Regions from separate parts of the Gillisia sp. JM1 genome, predicted to be linked through region 1. Evidence: riboswitches for the same ligand, from Rfam matches in the RefSeq annotation. Region 1 holds a riboswitch; the other holds the start of a gene.
What was found. Region 1 has a riboswitch for thiamine pyrophosphate ahead of thiS (sulfur carrier protein ThiS). Riboswitches for the same ligand answer to the same signal wherever they lie in the genome.
Positions count from the first base shown of each region.

Region 1 (8,645 bases):
GTCATAGTTTGGAGTAATAATATAACAGTGTTTCCAAATTTTATCCAATAAACTCTGTTCTTCATTTGAATGAAAATCAAAACCTGCACTTGCTTTAAATATTGGGTCTAAAATGATCTTTATTTTAGGGTTTGATGCATGTAGTTTTTCTAAAATCAGCAGCAAGGCTTGCCAAGATTCGACAATTCCGATTTTTACAACCTTGATTTCAAATTCTTCAAATAAGATTTCAATTTGTGCTAAAATAGTATCTGTAGATATCCAAGTGCAAGATTTAAATCTGATATCGTTTTGAACGGTGATAGCCGTACATACAGATAGCCCATTGAGGCCATGGGCTTCAAATGTTTTTATATCTGAAGTGATTCCCGCACCGCCACTAGGGTCATGTCCTGCAATTGTTAGTATGTATTTGTGCTTGCTCAAAATAGTTTTTTTATTTCATTAAAAGCATCCACAGGTTTATTGCTGTTCCAAATCCCTCCTAAAATACCCACACCTTTATAGCCTAAAGCTTTAAAAGATTCGATGTTTCCAGAAATGGCACCGCCCATCCCGATTATGGTTTTATCTATATGATTCACATTAAAACCACGACCTTCATATCCCTGTTTGGATATCGAAGTAAACACTGGACTTAGTAAATGATAATCAAACTCGAAATAGCAATTTTCTATATCTTCCGGTTCGTGAAAAGAAGAGCTAATTGTTTTCCCGTACATCTCCAAGCTTTTAAAATATTTCCCTGGATTGTCTATATTCTCTATTCTTTCTTGTTCTTGAAAATGAATGCCTTTTAAATTGAATTCATTTATTAATTCGTGAAAATTGTGTACTACAATCTTGCCATGATATTTTTTATCTATTCTATTTAAATACGACACATGCTCTTCGTAATTTTTAGATGGTTTTCTGAAATGATAGCATTCTAATCCTTCTTCAAATAATTGATGTAGAATTTCTATTTCGTTGGATATATCTTTCTCTGGAGCTATTAGAAGTATCATAATAGATTATTTGTTTAATTGTATATCCGTTTAAAGTCTAGTGACCAAATTATCCTATCTGAAATGGTCGCGTCACCCAGTCCCAAACCATCGGGGGTTTCAGAGTTTTACACCACATATTTGAGATGCTGAAACAAGTTCAGCATGACGGTAACAACCCGTAATTAATTAATAAAAAACTATTTACTGGAACAAAAGCGGACATACAGTTTGTTTATTTAAAATAATGCTGAAACAAGTTCAACATAAGGTTTGTATTGAGTTAGGGATTGCAGTGGCATCCTTTTGCTTTTTGGGCAAAAGATACAACGGAAAGCCCGACCACGCTTTTTTTAAAGCGAGGGAACTTCCAAATTAATTATAAATAAACCTCTGATCCTTTATTTTTAAATTCTTGAGATTTTTCATCCATTCCTTTTTGAATAACCTCATTTTCCACAATATCATTTTTAGCTGCAAAGTCTCGCACTTCATGGGAGATCTTCATGGAACAGAATTTTGGCCCACACATAGAACAAAAGTGGGCTAATTTTGCGCCATCTGCAGGTAGCGTTTCATCGTGATACTCCAGCGCGCGCTCTGGATCCAGACCTAGATTAAATTGATCTTCCCAGCGAAATTCAAAACGAGCCATGCTCAACGCGTTGTCCCTATGTTGGGCACCTGGATGACCCTTTGCTAAATCGGCAGCATGCGCAGCTATTTTATAAGTTATCACTCCTACACGCACATCTTCTTTATTAGGTAAGCCTAAATGTTCTTTAGGTGTAACGTAGCATAACATGGCACACCCAAACCAACCAATCATTGCAGCACCAATACCGGAAGTTATGTGGTCATAGCCTGGAGCAATATCAGTGGTCAATGGGCCTAAAGTATAGAATGGCGCTTCGTCACAAACTTCAATTTGCTTCTCCATATTTTCCTTGATCATATGCATTGGCACGTGACCCGGTCCTTCAATAAAGCACTGTACTTCATGTTTTCGAGCTATTTTTGATAACTCTCCCAAGGTTTCCAGCTCAGCAAACTGGGCTTCATCATTTGCATCGGCAATAGAACCTGGACGTAAACCATCTCCTAATGAGAAAGCAACATCATATTTCTTTAAAATTTCACAAATATCCTCGAAATGGGTGTATAAGAAACTTTCTTTATGATGTGCCAAACACCATTTCGCCATTATAGAACCTCCTCTGGAAACAATTCCAGTTACACGATTGGCGGTCATAGGCACATAACGCAACAACACTCCGGCATGGATTGTAAAATAATCAACTCCTTGTTCTGCTTGCTCAATCAACGTATCACGAAATATTTCCCAGGTTAAATCTTCGGCAACACCATTTACTTTTTCCAATGCCTGATAAATTGGAACCGTTCCTACCGGTACTGGAGAGTTACGTATAATCCACTCCCGGGTTTCATGGATATTTTGACCAGTGGATAAGTCCATAATATTGTCTGCTCCCCAACGACATGCCCAAACCGCTTTTTCAACTTCTTCTTCAATAGACGATGTAGTCGCGGAATTTCCAATATTAGCGTTTATTTTCACCAAGAAATTTCTGCCCAAAATCATGGGTTCGGCTTCGGGGTGATTGATATTAGATGGGATTACAGCACGACCTCTGGCAACTTCTTCACGAACAAATTCTGGAGTGATTTTAGCAGGAATGGAAGCTCCAAAGTGTTCTCCTTTGTGCTGCTTTCTGATTTCGGTCATTTCATCTATTCGTTGATTTTCACGAATGGCGATATATTCCATTTCTGGAGTAATAATTCCTTTTTTAGCATAATGTAACTGTGTTACATTATGTCCCTCTTTTGCGCGTAGTGGTTTTTTCAACAATGAGAAGCGCATATGGTCCAAGTCTTTGTTGTTTAAACGCTGCTTAGAATAGTCTGAAGAAAACTCATCTAATTCTTCCACATTGTCTCTGTCCAAAATCCATTGCTCACGGATTCTTTCTATACCCTTATGTATATTGATATCCTTATTAGGGTCTGTATAAGGGCCGGAGGTGTCATATACGGTTACGGGTTCATTGAAAGTCATTTTTCCTGTTAAAGAATCTTTCGTATCGCTTAAAGATATTTCACACATCCCAACTTTAATCGTTGGGTGAATTTTACCTGCTACATAGATTTTTTTAGAATTAGGAAATGACTGTCTTGTTATTGTTCCTTGTTTTGGTGCGGTGTCCTTATTTTTCATAATGGAATAAGATGGTTTGAACTGGTTAGTATTGGCTGGCTTAGTTATCCGCCTTGAGTAGCTTTAATTATTAAAACATTATCATTTTCCAATAATGTTTTAGACTCCCATGAATTTTTTAAAATAATGGTATTATTAACTGCTACGGCTATACCATCTTGAGGTGAGTTTATTTGATTAAGTAATTGGAGGATGTTGAAATCGTTGCTGATTTCTATAGATTTCTCATTAACCAGTAATTTGATCATAGTACAGTATATTTTAAAATATGCTGTAAATTTTAAAAGATTTGAGAAAGGGTAGTTTTGAAATAAATGTACATTTTAGGAGTATGTACAATTATAAAAAAGTGTGTAACACATATAGAAATGTGTTTGTTACTTTTCCCTTCGCTGGTACTAACCGGATCAGGTTCAAAGGGTTTTTCTCAGTTCTAAAAATTTAGAACACCCCTAAAGTTTACAAGACAAACTTATTAAAATAATAGTTCCTGACCCACTTTAGTGACTTTTTTTATTTTAGAACCAAACTTATATTAGGGAATATCCAACAGGGAAGGACTTAAGAGGACATTGATTCTTATAATCCTTAATTTGGAATTGTAGCAAATTTTCTCCCAAAACAAAACTATCTATTTTCACGTATAAATAACTGATAATCAATATTTAAAACATATAATAATAGTCTTCATGCTTAACTTAGAGGTTGCTAAATCTTATGAATGCTAATTAATATATTTATGGGCTTTTCACATTTTCTTCCACAGTGAACAAAATCATTAGATATTAAGGAAAAGGAGTGATACCAGGTGGGTAATTTGAAGTTGAAGAACACATGCCGAATCAATCCTTCGTGTAAATTATTCTCAAAAAGGTAAAATTTTCTTATACTACTTCTTATCACTGTTTATCATGTTTATAACCAAGATGACCAAGCCAACACAAACAACTCCAAAAACAATAATTAGCGCAGTTCCCATACCCCAATTAACGAGGGGAATAATAGTTTGTAGAATCATAATTTCAATTATTAAAGATTAATTATTTGTAATTGGTTGACATTCGTAATTAGCGCCAACGTTTTCAGTCATCTGTTTTGGTGATACATAAGGAATTCCAAGACCAAGTCCTCTTAAGATAAATAATATGGCTATAATACTTAAAAATACAGGTATCGATCTTCTTACATGTTGACGGACTTTTCCAGATAAAAAATTTCCAACCCAGATGGCAGTTGTCATTAATGGAATAGTACCCAAACCAAATAGCAACATATAAAGGCTTCCCTGCAATGCGCTGCCTCCAGCTATGGCACCAAATACAGCCATATAAACCAAACCACAAGGTAAAAACCCGTTTAAGAAGCCTACGGTAAAGAACGTATCCGGATTTTTCTTTTTAAGCTCTTTTCCCAGGCTATTTTTAACTTTACCAATCAACCCAAAAAGAGGTTTTGAGAAATTATATTTATTAAATATTTTGGTTGGAAGAAATATAACAAGCAACATTAGTACTCCTATAAAAATAGAAAGTTGCTGCTGCATCCCAAAAAGCGAAAGACTTTTTCCAACAAGTCCAAATGCTAAACCAATAATGCTATATGCGAAAAGCCTTCCGAAGTGATACAGAAAGATCTGAAAGAGTTTTCGTAAATTATTATCTCTATCTACAGGTAATAAAAAAGCAATAGGACCGCACATTCCCACGCAATGTAAACTTCCTAATAGACCAAATATGAAGGCTGATAATAGCATATTCTAATAATTGATCTCTTTTTTGAATAAATACTCTTCGTTCTTATAAGTCCAGTTGACCATAATATTCCAGCGGCCATCTATCATTTTCTCATTAGGAATTATTACTTCATTTGTTTTTAAACCAGTTAGCGGAATCTCAAAATCAAGTACTTTGTTAGAAGTACGATATAATCGAATTGCACCTTCAATTTCAGTTAAATCAATAGCTTTTGGTAATACCACACTCCAAGTACCATTTGTGTTTAAAACGGAAACATTATCCTTTAACGCCAGTGCATTTTCTTCGGCATCTATTTCCTCTTGATAATGCAACTCGGCCTTATAATAGTCCTCAACAACCAGATCCTGATTATAATCTTTGTTTGTTAGCATGGTCACCACAAAATACATAATGAAGCTTATAAATGCAGCCAAAACCAATACCATTCCTGTTCCCCAGTTCATTTTCATAATCTTTGTTTTTTATAAGTTGTTAAAAGCCCTCATTGAGGTTTCAATTCCCGGTTTCGATAGCTAACGGGATGCCTCGAGTTTTTAAAAGTATTTTCCTCCCAAAGCTCTCAGTTCCTCAAATTCTCCCGCAGAGTTTCACAAATTTTATCCTTTGGTTGATTATTTTAAGACCACCCATTCAATATTCGCATTTCAACTCTTTAATTTTTAGTATCTTTTTTTTCTGATAACTACTCACTACTCACTAATCCCTACTAACCACTAACTCCTCACTACTAACACCTCACATCTATCTATAACTTCTTGGCCCCAGAAAATTAGTTTTAGTGGTTTCAATTAAAATATCACCACTATACACTTCTATCTTTATTTTATCTTTCTCGTTCTTAAGGGCACTTTGGTCTATCTCGATAAATAAGGTGCCTTCTGCCATCCCGCGTGCAGGAACAATAAGATCGCTTTTAACTGTTTCGATAATTCCTTTATGAGAAACTAGCTCAAAATGTATTTTATCAAAAGATTTGGAAGTTTTGTTAAGCAATTTATAAGTGTACACATTGCTAATTATAGTTCCTTCTTTGTGTTCATATAATTGCCCTGGTAACCTAAAAATATTGGCTTCTATATCACTTCTTAAAAACAACATTCCCGTTAAGAGGGAAACGAGTATAAATAGGACTGCGGTGTAGCCTTTTAGCCTGGCAGTAAATTTGAATTTGGTCTTTTTCTCAATATTTTCTTCACTTGTAAAACGTATTAATCCTTTTGGCAAGTCTACTGCTTCCATGATGTCATTACAGGAATCAATACATGCCGTACAATTCACACATTCCAACTGAGTACCGTTTCTTATATCTATTCCGGTAGGACAAACATTTACGCACTGAAAGCAATCTATACAATCACCTTTCCCACTAGCTTCCCTATCTTCATTCTTCTTGAATTTTGCCCGACCTTTTTCTTTTTCTCCACGTTTATGGTCATAAGCCACAACGATAGATTTGTTATCTAATAAGACTCCTTGTAATCTACCATAGGGACAAGCAATTATACATACCTGCTCCCTAAACCAAGCAAAAACAAAATAAAAGACCCCGGTAAAGATCACCAAGGACAGCAGGGTGCTAAGATGTGCTTCCGGTCCATCCATTACATAAAGCATCAGTCGATCACTTCCTATTAAATAAGCTAGAAATACATTGGCGATCAAAAAAGAAATCACAAAGAAAATACTCCATTTTATTCCTTTTTTCCTGATCTTCTCTGCATTCCATTCTTGTTTTTCTAACCGGATTTGTTTCCCACGATCACCTTCTATCCAGTATTCTATCCTTCTAAAAACCATTTCCATAAAAATGGTCTGCGGACAGATCCATCCACAAAATATTCTTCCGAAGGCCACTGTAAATAATGCGATAAAAATTACGCCAATCAACATAATGATCACGAACAGGTAGAAATCCTGAGGCCAAAATGGAAAACCAAAAATATTAAACCGGCGTTCTAGCACATTGAACATTAGAAACTGGTTGCCGTTAATTTTAATAAAAGGTGCGGACACCAAAAAAGCCAGTAAAATATAGCTTACATATTTACGATATTCGTATAGGACTCCCGAAGGTTTCTTGGGGTACACCCAGGATCGCTTTCCTTCTTCGGTCAACGTGCCTATACTATCCCTAAATCTTTCGTTCTCCTGCTTTTCCAAAATATTATCCTTATTTTAAAACCCTAATTGAGGGTTTAATTATCCGTCCCAAAAGCTATCAGGATGCTTCAAAATCTTGAAATTATTTTCCTCCCGAACCTTCGGGACATAGCTCTTGATCCTGCCCGTAACTTTCGGGCGGGCTTGCCCCGAGGTTCTTGATTTCTAATTCTATTATTTCACGCTCCGTAGAGATACAAAAGTCAAAACAGTTCCCAATGGGCTCATTTTCACAGTCCGGGGTGGGATTTTTTATTCCCCATCATACCCTATCTTAATTTCTACAGAAGTAGAATCTTTCATCCCCACTTCTACTTGCTCTAATGGCGCATCCGGGTCCACATACAATTCTCCTTCAGGTTCTTTAGGATCTGCCGGTTTGGTACCATGAAGGCTCAAAACGTAACTGGCCACTTGAGCGATTTCATCTGGCTTCAAATTGGTCTTCCAGGCAACCATTCCTTTACCGGGGCGTCCGCCTTCAGTAATCGTATTGAACACATTTTTGACTCCACCGCCAAGTATCCAATATGAATCCACAAGGTTGGGACCAATACCTCCACCGGCATCAACTTTATGACAAGCCACACAATTAGCTGTAAAAATTGCATTCCCAGCTTTAATATCGGTTTCTCCTGTTAGGAGTTCCACCGTATTTGCAGTTAATAATCCTTTCGCATTTTTCTTGTACTCATCCACTGCTTCCTGCGCTTCAGCAACTTCTATTAAATATTCTTCACGTTGGGTGGTGCCATCAAAAACATGATATTTAAACATATATACAAATGCAAAAATTATGGTGGCATAAAACCCATAGAGCCACCAGGGGGGCAGATTATTGTCCAATTCCCTGATTCCATCATAGTCATGGTCAAGTATTATTTCGCCTTCATTTTCAACAGGCTTTTTATCCAATAAGTTTTTATAGGCTTTTCTCCACCATTCCAGTTTCGCTTCTTTTTTAGAATTTTCTGTTAGATCGAATTGTGCTCTAGCTTCTGGTGTTAAACTTTTATATAAGACACTATGTAGTGCACCTGCAGATATTTCTATAGCGATAGCAATAAGAAAGACCACCCCAATTATTAACCAAAGAAATGGATAGACTTCAAACGCGTATTTATCATTATTTTCGAGACTTATTTCTGCCAAAACAATGGCCAATGCAACAAGGCCCACTACTCGTAATATGGAATAAACTAGTTTCATTATTAATTATTTTGAAGTGGTTTAGAATTATCTAGCTCATCATCTTTTTCCAGTGGAAGATTACTTACTTTATTTATATAATCTTTTTTCGCGGTGATTACCCACCAGAATAGGACTACAAAAAAAATGAAGAAAATTAGTAGGGAAACAAGAGGATAGATCCCTACACCATCTATACTTTCCATATGGCCTTTTACAAATTTAAACATTGCCTTATTTTTTTAATTATTAGAAATTTCCTGTAAGTCTTTCGCTTTAATATCGGTACCTAAACGTTGAAGGTATGCGATGAGC
Region 1 is NZ_KE384219.1:361,335-369,979, reverse strand. Features, by position in the region: gene H033_RS0116015 (hydroxymethylpyrimidine/phosphomethylpyrimidine kinase) at 1-426, opposite strand, end outside; gene H033_RS0116010 (thiamine phosphate synthase) at 423-1,007, opposite strand; gene thiC (phosphomethylpyrimidine synthase ThiC) at 1,366-3,225, opposite strand; gene thiS (sulfur carrier protein ThiS) at 3,270-3,473, opposite strand; TPP riboswitch at 3,593-3,689, opposite strand; gene H033_RS0115985 (sulfite exporter TauE/SafE family protein) at 4,262-4,978, opposite strand; gene H033_RS0115980 (FixH family protein) at 4,982-5,431, opposite strand; gene ccoG (cytochrome c oxidase accessory protein CcoG) at 5,724-7,142, opposite strand; gene H033_RS0115970 (cbb3-type cytochrome c oxidase N-terminal domain-containing protein) at 7,395-8,351, opposite strand; gene H033_RS0115965 (cytochrome c oxidase subunit IV) at 8,354-8,560, opposite strand; gene ccoN (cytochrome-c oxidase, cbb3-type subunit I) at 8,573-8,645, opposite strand, start outside.

Region 2 (8,645 bases), on a different contig from region 1:
GGGACTTACTAAACCCAAAAAGAGAAAAAAGACGAAGCCTAGCAGGGCTTCAAAATTTAAACGACTGCGCAAAAAGAAAATGCATTCAGAGAAAAAAACTAATAGGCGTAAGCCAGATCATTCATAAACTTACTTAAAACTGGGTAAAATATCCCCGTTTTAAAAACTGTAATCTACACTTTTCACATATTTCCACTACCAAAAAATTAACTTAAAGTCATCATTTATAGCCTCTTGCGTTAATATTTGCTTAAATGGTACAATTATTCGTTAAGATTAGACACTAAAACTTAGTATTAACTTTATATACTGACTATTATGAAAAAGTTAGGTTTAATACTGTTAGCAATAGGCTTATTTTTTACTGCTGCAAATGCTCAAGTAGAAGAATTGCAGACTGAGGTAGAAGTAAAAAAAGAATTAGTAGTTGCAGGAGATGAATTTGAGAAAATAGAGGTTTCGGCATTACCAGAAGCAGTTACTGCAGCAATTTTAACTCAATTTCCAGAGGCTATTACCACAGAAGCTTTTGTAAAGCAAGATGAGGAAGAGGTGATATATAAAGTTAAATTGGATCTTAAAGGACAAATGAAAAAAGTCTATTTGGATTCAGCAGGAAACTGGATAAAAAAAGAAGATAAGAAAGAGGAGTCTAACTAGCCAACCAATCTTTCTGAATAAAAAGAGCTGACATTGCGGTCAGCTCTTTTTTTGTTTTAATATGTACGTCTTTAAAAGAACCATAATTCGTAAATTTGCGAGATAATAAACCAAAGACCAATTATGGTATCCATTCTTATAGTAGAAGACGATGTGGCATTTGCAACAATGTTAAAAACCTTTTTTGAAAAAAAGGGTTATAAGGTGGACACTTCTTTTTCTGCCGCAGAAGCCTTTAAAAAAATCAAGGCAAACCCATATGAAGTGATACTTACCGATGTGAGATTGCCCGATAGTGATGGGTTGGAAGTGCTATTCGAAGTTAAATCTAACTACCCCACAGCACAGGTTATTGTAATGACCAATTATGCTGAAATACATATGGCTGTTACAGCTATGAAAAATGGAGCTTTTGATTATGTTTCAAAACCATTTAGGCCAGAAGCCATTCTTCAGACCATTGAAAATGCTTTAGACCAGAAGAATTTAAATGGAAATATGATCTCTCAGGAAGAAGTTCTTCCGAAGAAAAAACAAAAAATAAAAGCAGCTGAGTCTTCTTCAGAATTTGTGAAAGGAGTAAGTGATGCAGCTATAAAACTAAATGATTATATAGAACTCGTAGCACCAACCAATATGTCAGTCTTAATCATAGGGGAAAGTGGAACAGGAAAAGAACAAGTTGCCAAAAGCATACATAATAAAAGCAAGAGAAAAGCCGCGCCTTTTATTGCAGTAGATTGTGGGGCAATTCCAAAAGAGATCGCCTCCAGTGAATTCTTTGGACATGTGAAAGGATCTTTTACGGGAGCCATTCAAGATAAAACTGGACACTTTGAAGCAGCCAATGGTGGTACTTTATTTTTGGATGAAATTGGTAATTTAAGTTATGGATTGCAAGTACAATTGTTACGTGCTTTGCAGGAACGTAAAATTAAGCCTGTAGGGAGCAGCCACGAAATAAAAGTTGATATTAGAGTAGTAACGGCTACGAACGAAGATTTAACCAAAGCCGTAAAAGAAGGGAATTTTAGAGAAGACCTTTATCATAGGTTAAATGAATTTTCTATTAAAGTTCCAGCATTGCGCGAGAGACGTGAAGATTTAATGCTTTTTGCAGATAATTTTCTTGACCAGGCAAATGAAGATCTTGAAAAAGAGGTAGTTGGGTTTAGTGATGAAGCAACTGAAGCTTTTAAAAATTACAGTTGGCCGGGAAATCTACGGGAACTAAAGAATATGGTGAAAAGATCCGTGTTACTTGCTCAGGCTGATATAATCCCACTTAAAGTATTGCCACATGAGATTTCATTGGCTAAAAGCAGCGATGAATCATACAGTTTATTCAAGAATAAAAACGAAGAATCTTTAATCCTAGATGCGCTGGAAAAAGCACAAGGAAATAAGAGTAAGGCTGCAAGACTTTTAGATATAGATAGGAAAACACTTTATAACAAACTGAAGCAGTACGATATTAAACTATAATTTCTCTCTCTAGCTTCTCTAAAAGCGCTTCTATTTCGGTTATCAATCCTTTAATTTTTTGATCTTCAAAATATTCTGGCACTTCCTTTTCCAACTGCTGTAATTGAAAAACGATATTTCGAGTATTTAGCTGCTTATACATTGGCAGCATTTTGTGTGCGATAGCAGTGATTTTGCTTTTGTTCTTATTTATAATTGCTTTGTTTATTGCTGCCAGGTTTTTTCTACTAGCATCTACAAAAACTTTTAAAATAGTATTCAAAGCATCTTTATCGTCACCTGCGAATAATAAGATCTCCTTTAAGGAAAATTCTTCCGAGCTTTCCCTTGTTTGAATTTTAATTTCCGAGTTTGTTTCTAGTTCTAGATTCAAAACATCTCCAATTTTTTGCAATAGCTCTTGTGGCTTATATGGTTTTAATAAATTCCCAGAGAAACCGGCATCTAAATAATCGCTGCTAGAAAGGGTGGTTCTACCCGAGGCCGCAATCACAGGAATGTGTTTTAACTTCTTTTTAGATTGAATTGCATTTAGTAATTCAAATCCATCCATGCTTGGCATTTGAATATCTGTAAGGACTAGATCGTATTTTTTTCTTCCTAATTTTTCCAGAGCCTCTTTCCCATCTTGTGCTATATCACAATGCATCCCAATAGATTTTATAAGTTCTCGGGAAAGTGCCAGTTGAGAGGATTCGTCATCTACCGCGAGAATATTTTTCCCGTATAAGTGGGTATTGCTAATTGGTGACTCAGTAATAATTTCTAGACTGTCTTTTAGTTTTATAACCGGAATTCTTACTGTAAATTCACTTCCTATTCCAGGGTCGCTTTCTAAGGATAGTTCCCCTTTTAATAATTTAGTTATTCGTTTAGAGATAGCTAGACCAAGCCCAGTTCCGCCATATTTTTTTTCTATTTGGCGGTGTTCCTGAGAAAACTCTTCGAAAATTTCTTTCTGTTTGTCTTTTGAAATACCAAGACCTGTATCTTTTATTTTATAGGTTAAGATATAGCTGTCTTCTATTTGTTTTTCTAGGCTAACAGATATTGTTAAGCTTCCTTTTTCAGTAAATTTATAGGAGTTATTAATAAGGTTAGAGAGTATTTGTTTGATCCTAAAGGGATCACTTAACACATTTACATCTGCATTTTCTTCAGCTTCAACGATTAATTCTAGATTTTTAGGGTCGTCTTCAGGAATAATATTATAGAAGGTTTCTTCCAGTAATTTTTTGGCATTAAAAGGCAATTTTTCAATCTGCATTTTACCAGCCTCCAGTTTAGAGAGATCTAAAAGATCATTAACTAAATGGAGAATGAATTCTGAACTTTTCCTGAGGTGGCCCAGATAATGTTCTTGCTTGTTGTTAAGAGGTGTTTTGCCAATTAATTCTGTATAGCCAAGCACCGTATTAAGAGGAGATCTTAGGTCGTGTGTGATAGTTGCCATGAATTGCTCCCGGCGAATCATTAAAGACTCTGTAAAGGCTTTGGCTTCCTCCAGTTGAATTCTATATCGCTGACTTCTGGAAACATCCCTAATTATTAGAAATAGAAAAAACAACACAATTAGCACACTTGTAATGCCTACAAAAAGGAGTATTCGCGAAATTTCATTCAGCATTTTTTGAGACCTCTTAGCTCTATTAAATGTCGTAGCTCTTTCCTCTTGCTCTACAGATGCCAATAAATTTCTTAATTGGTCATTTAGGATGATATCATTATCGAGTAATTCGTTTTCTTTCTTGTTGATTATAGCTCTGAATTTTTGATTTTCACGCTCTAATTCATTTAATACTTTTTTTACTGAGGTCACTAAAGAATCTGCACTAATACTGGAAAGTTGTTCTTGATTTTCTTCTTTGGAGAATTCTAACAATCTGATTAGAACCCTTCTTTGGTGAGGTTCTAAATTTGCAAAACGCTTATCGTAATCGTTATCTTTAAAGGATTCATCTACTTTTTCTAATTCCTGAATCACCTCTGTATAAAAACTCGTATTCCTATCTCTTGATCGAAGTTTTAATAATTCCTCCAAGTTTTGGCTCTTTCGGGATAATAAGTTGGAAATACTATCCAATTCAATTTTCATAACCGAATCTGCATAGGTGGTCTTAAGAACATTGATACTTTCTTGAATGCCATCTATTTGCCCACTATATCTATTAAGATCTGTAGTGTCACCTGTTTGAATAAATTGGCGACCTGTACTTTCTGTTTCGTAAAGAGCGGTAGCTATTTCACTTACTAACACTAATTGCTGATTGTTAATGTTGTTGGACTGATTTATAGAAGAAAACTTCACCACCTGTTCATAGGTGAACCATACAGCCATAGCGGCAACCGCAGCTACCATTAGGTACCCAATAATTACCTTAAAAGTTATGGAGCGCTTTGTGTTTTGCATTAGCAAATTATCGCTAAAATTACGCCAATTCTTTTAAATTTTGGTATTGATGTAGGAAATCAAAAAAACCTTATTACATTTGTCGAACATCTCAAAGGGGTGCTATTATAAGATTTATTTCTGAAGAATAGCTGAGATTATACCCAACGAACCTGGGCAGGTAATGCTGCCAAGGGATACGGATACTCGAAAGAGTGTCAAATTTGTTTAGACCCCTTTATAGATCTTCAAGATAGATTTATTAAGGGTTTTTTTATACGCGAATTTTCGCACTAAATTTAAATCAAGAATAATCGCCCCTTTTATTCGTAACACCATTAATGTAACGAATGAAACATTTATTTCTATTACCTACAGCTCTTTTAATAACCGCATTAGGTTATGCTCAACAAAAAAACGACACGCTAAGAAAACCCGTGGAAACACTGGATGAAGTCTTAGTACAAGCCATCAGGGTAGATGCAGATTCTCCTGTAACCCACTCAGATATTTCTAAAAAGGAACTTGAAAAACGCAATTTAGGGCAGGATATTCCTTACCTCTTAAATTATTTACCTTCTGTGGTAACCACTTCAGATGCTGGTGCTGGAGTAGGATATACCTATATTAGAGTTAGAGGAAGCGATGCTTCTCGAGTAAATGTAACCCTCAACGGAATTCCATTTAACGATTCTGAAAGTCAAGGATCTTTTTGGGTTAATTTGCCAGATTTTGCATCTTCAGTTCAAAGCCTTCAATTGCAAAGAGGAGTAGGTACTTCTACCAATGGATCTGGAGCTTTTGGAGCGAGTTTAAATTTGCTTTCCGATGCTGTTTCCGAAGAAGCTTATGGAGAGATTTCTAATTCTGTTGGTTCTTTTGGGACTAGAAAACATAATGTAAAATTAAGCACAGGCTTGTTGCAGGATCATGTAGAGATCTCCGGGAGATTATCTACAATAGTTTCCGACGGGTATGTAGATCGAGCTTCTTCCGATCTTAAATCTTACTTTTTACAAGCTGCTTATGTAGATGATAATACTTTAATAAAAGCTATCACCTTTGGAGGACATGAAAAAACGTATCAATCTTGGTTTGGGATAGATAAAGAAACTCTGGAGAATGACCGAACTTTCAATCCTGCGGGCATGTATACAGATACCGAGGGAAATACTCAATTTTATGATAATGAAGTAGATAATTATAAGCAGGATCATTATCAGTTGCACTGGAATGAGCGGTTTAACAATTACTGGTCTACTAATCTTGGCTTAAATTATACCTACGGAAGAGGGTATTTCGAACAATATAAGGAAGATGAAGATTTTGAAGATTATAATTTTACACCCATAGAAATTGGTGGGGAAACCATTAATTCTACAAATCTTATAAGACGCAGATGGCTGGATAACGATTATTATGTGTTGAATGCAAATGCAACTTATAAGAACTCTAAATTAGAAGTAACTTCTGGAGCATTTTATAGTTTGTATGAAGGTGATCATTTTGGAGAGGTTATCTGGGCTAGATTTGCCAGTGATTCTGAAATAAGGGACAAGTATTATTTTAGTGATGCAACTAAAACTGAATTTACTGTATTCTCTAAAGCTACTTATAAGCTAGATAATAAATGGCAATTTTTTATTGATCTTCAAGGGAGGTTTATAGATTACTCCACAGGTGGGATCACCTCAGACCTTGTAGGTATAGATGTTGATAAAAGCTTTGAATTTTTCAATCCAAAAGCGGGGATCACATATCAGTTAAATCCAAGCAATCAGTTTTATGCTTACTACGGAAGAGCAAACAGGGAGCCTACCAGAAACGATTTTGAAGAAGGAATTAGTACCGCTGAAAAATTGAACGATTTTGAATTAGGCTGGAGATATGATAAACCTAATTTTAAGGTGAACTCGAATCTTTACGTGATGGATTATAAAGATCAGTTAGTGCTTTCAGGAGCCTTAAACGATGTGGGAGCTCCATTAAGAACTACCAGTGGGAACAGTTATAGATTAGGTTTAGAAATAGATGCCGACTGGCAAATATCTAGTAAATGGAGCTTGATGCCTAATATTGCTTTAAGCACAAATAAAAATCAAGATTTTGTCGCTTCTATAGATGGGGCTTTGGTAGATCTTGGAAATACCAATATTTCTTATTCCCCAGAAATTGTTGCCTCTAATATGTTCGTTTATTCACCTAAAGAGAATTTACAAATAGGCTTGCTATCTAAATTTGTAGGTGAGCAGTATTTAGGGAACATAGATAGCGAAGCTTCTAAGTTGGATAGTTTCTTTGTAAATGACCTAAATGTGGTGTATGAATTAAGAAATATTCCAGTTTTTAAATCCATCGTTTTTAATGCCTTGGTAAATAATATTTTTGATATTAAATATGTGTCCAATGGATATTTCTTTACTTATGATGACGATTTTTCTATTCCCGGAGAAATAACCACAATAGAGGGAGCAGGTTATTATCCGCAGGCTGGAATTAATTTCTTGGCTGGAGCCACCTTAAAATTTTAATCTCTCATTGAGAGATCAATTAGGTGAAACTTATCTCAAAAATTTTAAAAGTATTTTCATTCCGAAATATCGGGGCAAACCTAGAAGATTCTCATATAATAAAAAGAATTTTGTGCGGTAGGGATCAATTTTCAAGATTGATGCACAAAAAAAGTCGTCATTCTTAATTTAGAATGGCGACTTATATTTTTTATAAAAAAAGGCTTTAGTTAAATACCTCTAACGTATTTCCGTTTTTACTTACTCTATAGGGTTTCATGGTGTATTGGCCGCTCCCGTTGGTAAGCTCCCCCGTTAGAATGTTATAACTGTTGCCATCATCACAATCACATTTAGCAATAACTCCCTGTACTCGCAAAGTTGAACAATCACTTAAAGGGTGGTTGGGATCGCTTAATTCAAAAGCAGTGAACTGAGAGTTATTAATGTTATAAACAACTACACCATTAATCCCGGTATTATAAGTAGAATAACTATTTCCGGGAAAATTTAAAGCGTTATATTCTGGTAAGTTTAAATCAAGATTCAATCTAAAACTCACATTTATTAAATTGGGATTATCTATTCTATCGTCAGCATTGGTACTGCAAGAGTTAAGGAGTAAAAGTAGCATTAATAAACTACAAAGTTTTTGAATCATTTTAATTGGATTTTGGGCTTAAGAAATATATTGCTTTCAAAATTTAAATTTATTATATTTGTGTATATAAATCCCGTCTTATGTGGGATTTTTTGTATTTATTAGCAAGATTTTGAAATTTAAACGCATATAAAACAGGCCTAAATTAGGTTCTCCAAACCCTATTACTTTTGGAGTTTGGAATTTATAAAATCACGATACAGTTATAGGTAATGAGGAGTGTCAGGTGAATTCCTTTAACTGCTATTGATAAACGATAAAATTATGAGTAAAGTATCTTATTATACACTTGAAGGCTTAAAAAAGCTGAAAGATGAACTTAATCAATTAAGAGATATCGAGCGTCCTAAAGCATCTGAAGCAATTGCTGAAGCTCGCGATAAGGGAGATTTGAGTGAGAATGCAGAATATGATGCAGCAAAAGAAGCACAGGGATTATTAGAAATGAGAATTGCTAAAATGGAAGAAGTGGCCTCTAATGCACGAGTTATAGATGAATCTCAGTTGGACATTTCAAAAGCTTTAGTTCACTCCTTGGTTAAAATTAAAAATAAAACCAACGGATCAGAAATGACCTATAAGTTGGTGGCTCAAAGTGAAGCCGATATTAAAACCGGTAAGATTTCTGTTGAATCACCAATTGGAAAAGGATTACTGGGAAAACAGGTGGGAGATACTGCAGAAATTAGTGTTCCTAATGGTACAATGGAATTTGAAGTACTTGAGATCTGGAGAGAATGAATTTAAATTTTAAATAAAAAAAATATAACCTTTTCTGTGTCTTTTAAGAGATGCCATGAAAAGGTTTTTCAATTTTAATATATACAACAATAGTTATGTCTACAATTTTTTCTAAAATCATCAGCGGGGAACTTCCCTCTTATAAGATTGCCGAGACCGATAAATTTCTTGCTTTCTTAGACATTAATCCTAATGCAAA
Region 2 is NZ_AUKH01000007.1:187,785-196,429, reverse strand. Features, by position in the region: gene arfB (alternative ribosome rescue aminoacyl-tRNA hydrolase ArfB) at 1-127, shown strand, start outside; gene H033_RS0100865 (hypothetical protein) at 319-660, shown strand; gene H033_RS0100860 (sigma-54-dependent transcriptional regulator) at 784-2,145, shown strand; gene H033_RS0100855 (hybrid sensor histidine kinase/response regulator) at 2,135-4,555, opposite strand; TPP riboswitch at 4,641-4,749, shown strand; gene H033_RS0100850 (TonB-dependent receptor) at 4,885-7,065, shown strand; gene H033_RS0100845 (hypothetical protein) at 7,271-7,705, opposite strand; gene greA (transcription elongation factor GreA) at 7,970-8,446, shown strand; gene H033_RS0100835 (HIT family protein) at 8,542-8,645, shown strand, end outside.
Region 2: it holds a riboswitch for thiamine pyrophosphate, as region 1 does, so the genes downstream of both, H033_RS0100850 (TonB-dependent receptor) here and thiS (sulfur carrier protein ThiS) in region 1, are expected to answer to the same signal.